2 regions of the Alkalihalobacterium sp. TH-98 genome follow, and region 1 is predicted to be linked to the other one. Evidence: riboswitches for the same ligand, from Rfam matches in the RefSeq annotation. Region 1 holds a riboswitch; the other holds the start of a gene.
What was found. A riboswitch is a leader RNA that binds a small molecule or an ion and turns the genes downstream of it on or off. The one in region 1 is predicted to bind cobalamin.
Positions count from the first base shown of each region.

Region 2: linked by a shared signal. The riboswitch ahead of AC2VNP_RS21595 (L-lactate MFS transporter) and the one ahead of cobJ (precorrin-3B C(17)-methyltransferase) in region 1 are both predicted to bind cobalamin.

Region 1 covers NZ_JBYCKM010000009.1:245,980-250,527, reverse strand. The annotation lists gene AC2VNP_RS04475 (precorrin-2 dehydrogenase/sirohydrochlorin ferrochelatase family protein) at 1-188, shown strand, start outside; gene bioB (biotin synthase BioB) at 353-1,354, shown strand; cobalamin riboswitch at 1,649-1,824, shown strand; gene cobJ (precorrin-3B C(17)-methyltransferase) at 2,015-3,628, shown strand; gene AC2VNP_RS04460 (sirohydrochlorin chelatase) at 3,661-4,548, shown strand, end outside.
Region 2 covers NZ_JBYCKM010000057.1:36,968-41,515, forward strand. The annotation lists gene AC2VNP_RS21595 (L-lactate MFS transporter) at 52-1,314, opposite strand; cobalamin riboswitch at 1,508-1,702, opposite strand; gene AC2VNP_RS21600 (histidine phosphatase family protein) at 2,010-2,693, shown strand; gene AC2VNP_RS21605 (Y-family DNA polymerase) at 3,048-4,124, shown strand; gene AC2VNP_RS21610 (YecA family protein) at 4,292-4,548, shown strand, end outside.

The DNA.
Region 1 (4,548 bases):
ATGAAGAGTATGTTGAATTTTTAAGGGAGTCGCGAAAAGAGATTCTAGAAAACATTAGTGAAAAGAAGGTATGTCATCAGTTTCTTAATGAGTTGATCACCGATGAGGTCATTTATAATTCGGAGAGAAAAATATGGTTTGAAAAGCGTATGCAACAATACATGGAGATGGAAGAGGAGCGGTCATAATGGCTGCTCATTTTTTCATTTATCAACTATAAACATCAAAAAACTTGTCTTAATGGGGTAATTGGACCTTTTCACTGCCTAATAATATGGTAAATAATTCTTGTCAACCTCACTATTTAATGTTAACTTATATTAAAAGATAGTTGACGAAAGGTTGGGAGAAAATGACGACAACAACATCAACAAAAAGTATTTGGGAACAGTATGCAGATAAAGCGTTAAATGGCGAATTACTAACCATTGAAGAGGGATTAAGTATTCTTCAAGCAGATGATGATGAGGTTTTACCGATTATGCAAGCCGCTTTTCGTGTAAGAAAACACTATTACGGAAAAAAAGTAAAACTAAATATGATTTTTAATGCAAAAAGTGGGTTATGTCCCGAAGACTGCGGTTACTGCTCACAATCGATCGTTTCAACAGCACCTGTTGAAAAGTATTCGTTACTAGATAAAGAGACTCTAATCGCAGGTGCCAAAGAAGCTATGAACAGAAAAGCTGGTACATATTGTATTGTTGCGAGCGGGCGAGGTCCTACTGAAAAAGAAGTTGATCAAGTTATTGATGCGGTTAGTGAAATTACGGCGACAATGCCCCTGAAAATCTGTGCATGCCTAGGAATTTTAAGCGATGAAAAAGCTAAAAAGTTAAAAGAAGCAGGGGTTCATCGTTATAACCATAACCTTAATACACATAAGGACAATCATACAAACATCACTTCAACTCACTCTTATGATGATCGTGTAAATACGGTTGAAGAAGTGAAGGCGGCAGGTATGTCTCCTTGTTCTGGCTGTATTATTGGGATGGGTGAGACAGATGAGCAAATTGTTGAGATTGCGTATTCATTACGAGAAATTGATGCTGACTCCATCCCAGTGAACTTTTTACATGCGATTCCAGGAACTCCACTAGAAAACTACAAACGGACGAAACCGATGAAATCACTAAAAGTACTAGCCTTGATGCGTTTCATAAACCCTTCAAAAGAAATTCGGGTTTCTGGAGGAAGAGAAGTAAACCTTCGTACATTGCAACCGTTAGCGTTATTTGCTGCAAACTCTATATTCGTAGGTGATTATTTAACTACGAAAGGCCAAGCAGTTACAGAAGACCATAATATTATCGAAGATTTAGGCTTTGAAATAGAAGAGTGTGCTCTATAATCAATCGACAATTTTAGAGGATTTTCAAAAAGTCCGGGAAAAATAGCTGTCGAAACTCTTCGTCAGCTTGCTCCTACGCTCCTCACGTATTTACACTATACGTTCCGGTGCTCGGAGGCTACGCTTTCTCGATTTTCTCGGCTCTTTTTGTCCTCCTTATTGAACTCGACATATTTAGATAATTTTAAAAATAGATTGACAAACCTTTATCTTTTCCATTAATCTTTTAATACAATCACATATGTTGGGAAAGGGTAAAGATTTTAACAGTGTTCGTGTTCATTACATGAATTTGTAAACAATTCTAGTAGAATGCTATTAAGATCTTTAAAAGGGAAGTTCGGTGAAAGTCCGACGCGGTCCCGCCACTGTAATTTGGTTGTAGTCTATTAAACCACTGTTCTATGAATGGGAAGGAATAGATTGCACTAACCATGAGCCAGGAGACCTGCCTTTTCTAACAACACTGTCTGACCTACGGGAGATAGGGAGGTGTTAGAGAGCGGATTTTCTGAATTTAATTATTCATGCGAATTATTTTATTTGGGCGGAAGTTATGAGCATCTCTAACCATTACTCTATGGTTAGGGGTGCTTTTTTATTTGGTGTATTGGTGTATTGCTTTATAAAATAAATCAACCATTAAAGGAGAGGAAGTAGATGCAGCGAGGTAAGCTACTAATTATCGGATTTGGACCTGGTAGTGAACAGCATATGACCTTTAGAGCGAAAGAAGCCATTTTAGAAGCCGATTCCATCATCGGTTATAGTACATACGTTGATTTAATTCGTCCGTTAATTACAAATCAAGAAATTGTACGCACAGGTATGACAGAAGAAGTGAGTCGAGCACAAGAAGCTGTTCGCCAAGCGGAAACAGGAAAAAAAGTAGCTGTCATTTCTAGTGGAGACTCAGGTGTTTATGGTATGGCTGGCCTTGTGTATGAAGTTCTCATTCAAAAAGGCTGGAAGGAAGAAGGGGGTGTTGAGGTAGAAATTATACCTGGCATTTCGGCTATCAATTCCTGTGGATCGCTATTAGGAGCACCAATTATGCATGATGCATGTACGATTAGTTTAAGCGATCATTTAACGCCGTGGGAATTAATAAAAAAGCGAGTGGATGCTGCTGCTGAAGCTGATTTCGTAATCGCGTTATACAATCCACGAAGCGGGAAAAGAACAAGACAAATTGTCGAGACACAAAAGATTTTATTAAAGTATCGTTCACCAGATACACCAGTTGGATTGGTGAAAAGTGCTTATCGAGAAAGAGAACAAATTGTTATTACTGATTTAGAACATATGTTGGACCATGAAATAGGGATGTTAACCACGGTTATTATCGGAAATAATTCTACGTTCATCTATGAAGGAAAAATGATTACGCCAAGAGGGTATCAACGAAAATACACATTGAATGAGACTGAACAACAACTTAAACCACATGAACGGCTAAAAAAAGAAGCAGAACCTTGGGCACTTCATGGGGGAGTAGAAGATGAAAGACTGATAGCTGACAGACCGCTCAGTCCGCGCATTCTAGCAGAAGAGGCGCTTTCAAAACTGGATATTAAAACAAAACCACTAGAAAACAGCCGACAAAAAGGAAACGAGTTTCAACAGGAAGACATTTTTGAATTTGCAGTTTCACCTGGGATTGCGAATAAAAAAATAACACCGCAACAATTGACAGCATTGGTAGAAACGGTAGGAGAGGGAGCAACACTTGAGTATACACCAGATCACTTAATCAAAGTTTCAGTTAAGACATCCAATCCAAATAAAATAACGGAAAGTTTGGAGAATACAGGCTTTCTACTTCTTCCAACAGGTGATGTGGTCAACATAAAGGCATGTGATTTTTGTGACGGTGAAAAAGCAGACTCGATTCCACAAGTAGAACAACTTCAACAACTAATCGGCGGAATGTCTGTACCAAAGCAAATAAATATTGGATTTAACGGCTGTGGAATGGCGTGCTATAGTGCACCAACAAATGATATAGGGATCATATATCGTAAGAAAGGTTTTGATTTATTTTTAGGAGCTAAAACAACAGGTAGAAATGCTCATGTCGGACAGCTTGTTGCTGAAGGATTAGAAGGAGGAAAGCTTGTCGACCTTGTTGTTAACATAGTAGAAGATTACAAAAATCGAGGGTTACCAAATGAGCGCTTCCATAAGTTTTTTAAACGAGTACAAGTTGTTGAAGGATTTTATTACAAAGAAGTTCCCGAGCAAGTGGTAGTAGATATGGCTTGTGGGGATTAATAGACGTTGCTAAATAAAAAGGAGGAAACGCAATGAATGCAATTTTATTTATCGGTCACGGTACAAAAAAGCGGGAAGGTAATGAACAACTTCTTCAATTTGTTGAGTCAATGAAAGGGGAGATACCGTATCCAATCGTTGAAACTTGCTTTTTAGAGTTTTCCACTCCAACAATACGTGAAGGGATAAAACGATGTGTGGACCAAGGAGCAACGAAAGTTGGCCTCGTTCCAATGATGTTTTTTTCAGCGGGGCATGCGAAAATACATATCCCGGTTGAAATTGATGAAGCAAAAGCCATGTATCCTCATGTCGAATTTAATTATGGTAGACCAATCGGTGTTCATGATAAAGTGTTTGATATTTTACAATCGCGTCTACTTGATGTTGGCTTTTCTAACGAGAAAGGAAAAGAAGATGTCGGTATTTTATTAGTCGGCCGCGGCAGCAGTGATGCAGATGCGAATAGTGAGCTATACAAGATAGGTAGATTGCTTTCTGAAAAATTAGATATGGTTAATGTCGAACTGTCATTTATTGGTGTAACTTCACCTACAGTTGAAGAAGGTGTTGCCAGATCAATAAAGCTAGGAGTCAAGAACATTTATATTATTCCTTACTTTTTCTTTACAGGGATATTAATGGACCGAATGTCTGAAAAGCTTCAAACCTTTCAAGTTGAGTATCCAGAATTACATTTTTCGATGACTGAATTTTTCGGTTTCCATCCTATTCTGAAAACGATCTTTGTTGAAAGGGCACAAGAAGCACTGCAAGGTAAAGCAAAACTCAATTGTGATGTTTGTTCGTACCGCATACATGCAATGGAACATATGGATATACATCATCACCACGACCATGACCACCATGATCATCATGGGCATACTCATCATCACAACCATCAGCATGAAGTTCAAAGG
Region 2 (4,548 bases), on a different contig from region 1:
TAGAAAAAGCTGGTCCAAATCGCAGTGCCATTTGAGCCAGCTCACTAATGATTAACCTACACTCTGTTCTTGTTGTTCGCGTTCTCCTTTTCGTAACTTCATAATATCATGACGCAGGAAAAGCGAAATAACAAAAGCTAACATGATCATCCCAAGAAAAACGTAAAAGACAGGAATATAACTTCCAGTTGTCGCTCGAATATTGGACACTAGTAACGGGCCTAGGATCCCTCCAAGAGACCATGTCGTTAGTAGATAGCCGTGGATGGCCCCGAGCTGTTTTGTTCCAAACAAGTCACCGATAAAGGCAGGGAGGTTCGAGAAACCGCCACCGTAACAGCTGACCACTAATAAGATGAGCGCCTGGAATAGTAAAGCACTTGTTGTAAATGGCAACGTAGCAAAAGCAATAATTTGAATGATAAAAAAGATGATAAATACATTATGACGGCCTAGATAATCTGACGCTGCCGCCCAACCCAGTCGACCGCCACCATTGAAGATCCCCATAATTCCAACCATTGTTGCTGCAGCGGCTGCCGATAATCCTACGACATCTTGTGCCATCGGTGAGGCAACGGAAATCATCATAATACCAGCACTAACGTTAATAAGCATCATTGACCATAACATCCAAAAATGTTTCGTTTTTACTGCTTGTTTGGCTGTTAGTTGGCGTAGATCTTTCTTTATCGTTTTTTCACCAGTCGATATTGCCTTAACCATACTTTGAGGCATCCAACCAGACTTTGGTGGTTCAATGTAGGAGGCACCTAACATCATTAATAGGAAATAGGTAGCTCCTAAAATATAAAATGTGTTCGTGATTGTGATCGACTCTATTAATATAGCTGCAACAGGAGCTGTTGCTAAAGCACCCGTACCAAATCCAAGAACGGCCATACCCGTCGCTAATCCGCGACGATCGGGGAACCATTTAACGAGTGTAGAAACAGGTGAAATATAACCTATTCCTAAACCTAAACCACTTAATAATCCGTATGTAAGTAGGAACAAAATTGAAGAGTCAAGAGCAACGGCAACACCTGAACCCGCTTGACCGATACCAAATAAAATAGCCGCAACAATGGCCGATTTTCTAGGGCCATTTCTTTCTACAAAATTGCCAAATAGGGCGGCAGACATCCCAGCAAGTGCCATCATAATCGTAAAAGCTAATGTAACGTTCGTTTCTGACCAACCGACCGTTTCCGTCAGCGGCCTTTTATAGACGCTATAAGCATAAGCCGCCCCAATCGAAAGGTGTATCGCAATGGCTGAAAGAGCCATTAACCATCTATTTTTTGTTTTCATATAGATCCTCCTAAACCATTAGAAAATAAGATAATTAGATTACAACCCTCCTTATTTGTATATAAAAAAATAAAAACTCCCCTTAAGCAGGAGAGTTGAACTTGGACAACACGAATAAAAGGGTTATCAACTGACAAACAAGCAAATAACCGAATTTTTGCTGCGTATCCAAATTCTCCATCCCCGAAGAAATGTGGTATTGCTCCAAAAGGCAGGTTTCCTGACTTGTGCTTCCACCTACTTTGACCCTTCCCACATCGGCGGCTTCTACCACACTAATGCAGTGGAATATGTCATTTCGTCTACACTAACAGTTGCGGGGGCAGCTCTAGATTTTCACCAGATTCCCTTTTAACCAGATTATGGCACCTTTTAGACAGATTATTTTGTGAATTACGACTATTAAAACATTAATCTCTTAATTTTGTCAATTTTTTGTCTGAATTTGTTTCCATACAAACATCTCTGAATCATGATAAATTATAGCTAAAAGAATTGTAGTGATTTAATTCTCTAAAGAAATTAGAGCATATTTCCGGCATGACAAATGCACGGGTAGAGGAACGATAGCATAATGATAGCTTCTGCTATCAGCATGCTATCATTATGTTACAAAAAGCGACAAACAAGGACTTTCAAAGGGAATTGCGCATACAATAGACCGACGCAATACTTCAGAAAGGAGAACGATGAAAATGGCTGATGTCACAATTGGTGGAACTAAAGTGCCGGATCTAAGACCACAAATGAACATAAAAGAAAACGCGCAAACAACTCTCAACGCAACTCATTGGTTGACCTCTAATTCACCACTATCTAAAATGGTTGTGAGTGATCGCGGAAACGATTTTTTAAATCTACTACTTGATGGTGGGTTTATTTTTTACGTGAGACATGCTGAAGCTACGGTTGGAGTGGACCAACCTTATTTAAATTTTTATGATTGCACTACTCAGAGAAATCTCTCCTATATTGGGAAACAGCAAGCGATTGTTTATGGGGAAACCCTTCGTAATCTAGACATCCCAATTGAATACCCAGTTATAGCAAGTCCATTTTGTCGAACGACAGAAACTGCAACTCTGGCGTTTGAAGAGGAAAGTATAGCGATCATTCCTTTATGGGCTGAAGTTTATCGTTTAGCTGAAATTTTACATCCTATTGAACAAGATCGGATATTGCGTTCAGTCACGTCTGTTCTTGAACTTCCACCTTTACGTGGCACAAACAAAGTGATTATCGGTCACAGCTTTCCCGAGAGCGTTGGGCTAGGGAGAATTCCTAACATGGGTACTGTCATAATAAAACCTTATGGAAGAGGCTTAGGATATGAAGTTATTGGTAAGCTATCTTTACAAGATTTACAAAGTCTGTCATAAGGGGGCCCTCTCACTATTAAAATAAACTGGATTTCACGAAACATCTAATTGTACAATGAAAAATGCACTTATTCGTTGAAAGAAAGAGGTATTTGTATCAAACGGATCACATTACTCTATTTCCAGAGGTGAGACAGGCTCGTTTATTGTCCGATTTGTCCTCTTTATTGTCCATTTTTTTATTTTATTGTCCGGATTTTTAATTTATTGTCCATTTTTTTATTTTATTGTCCGAATTCACCATTATATTTGCGAAAGTGTGACCAGTGACTTCTTACATATCCAGCTGACAATATCATGAGCTAAAAATATAACCTGAGTCCACTAGATTTCGAATGAAAGGAAGGGGAAAACATGCCTACAGGTAACCGGACCATTGCTTTAATTGATATGAATGCGTTTTATGCGAGTTGCCACCAAGCACAAGACCCTGCTCTTCGAAATCAACCGGTTATTGTTGGTGGAAGTCCAACGAACAGGTACAAAGGAATGGTCATTGCAGCTAGTTATGAAGCGAAAAATCAAGGGGTCTATACGACGATGTCAGTATATGAAGCGCTAAAAAAAGTCCCAGAAGCGATTGTCGTTCCACGAAATCATCCGTTGTACTCATCTTACTCCAGCAAAATTATGGAGTTTTTAAGAATAATCGGACCGACGGAAGTGGCTTCGGTCGATGAAGCATATGTAGATTTGACAGATCGTGTGGACAAGGGCACCTCACCGCATACGATTGCCACTTATATCCAACAAACATTGTGGGAGAAATTACATTTAGGCTGCAGTATCGGGATCAGTGATACGAAGTGTTCTGCTAAGATGGCGGCAGATGTGAAAAAGCCATTCGGATACGTGCACTTAGAACGGATGCAATTTTGTAGTTATTTTCATCCGCAAAAGCTCAGCAAGCTTCATGGCTGTGGAAAAAAGACAGAAGAGAAGCTTAATAAATATGGCATTTATACCATTGGGGATCTTGCCCAAACCGATTCTCTGCAAATCAAGCTCATCCTTGGCTTAAGAGGAGAAGTCCTCCGTAACAATGCATTAGGAATTGGTTCTGATGTGGTCGATACGGATCGTGAAAAAGGCGATAAAACGATCGGTAAAGAAAAGACATTTTCTCAACCCACATCTGACGCGGATCAACTACTCGGAAGCGCCCGTCCCATGATCGAACTTCTTTGTCAGAGACTTAAGGAAAAACAGTTACGTGCTAGCACGATTGCTGTTGTTTATAAGACTGAGAGAGGCGGTGCAAGTCATTCCAAAAGCCAAACGCTCGCCGACTCGACATCAGAACCAGATCAGGTGTATACAATCGTCGAAGATTTGTATGACAAGCATTTAGTCGACATTCCTCTTTGGTTATTTGGCGTTCGTTTAAGTAACTTTGAGGATGCAAACTACGTCCAATTAAAGCTTTTTTAATCATTCCACGCTTATTATTGAAATGGATTGAATGGGGTGAAACGACCTCTTTATGTTCGATCAACTGGTTAAAAATCGACATTATGGTAAAATAGAGAACGTAGCTTAATAGACATACATAAAAAACAACAAAGTATCACAGAGAGTAAGGAGATTGTATAGAAAGTATGGATATTCTAACAAAAGAAGATTTATCATCAATTCTAGCAAAAGAGACAGTTGACAACGCACAGCAGCAAAAGCGTGAACAAAAACTTTGGAAACAGACGGAACTCCCGTCAACATTACTGAATACGTTAAATAGTTTACCTAAAACAGAGCTTGATCCCATTCGGAAAAACCTTCAGGTGAAAAATGCTAGTTCATTGAAAAAAGCTGAGCTTGCGACACTTCTTGCTAACGAAATTCCTTCAATGTTTAACGA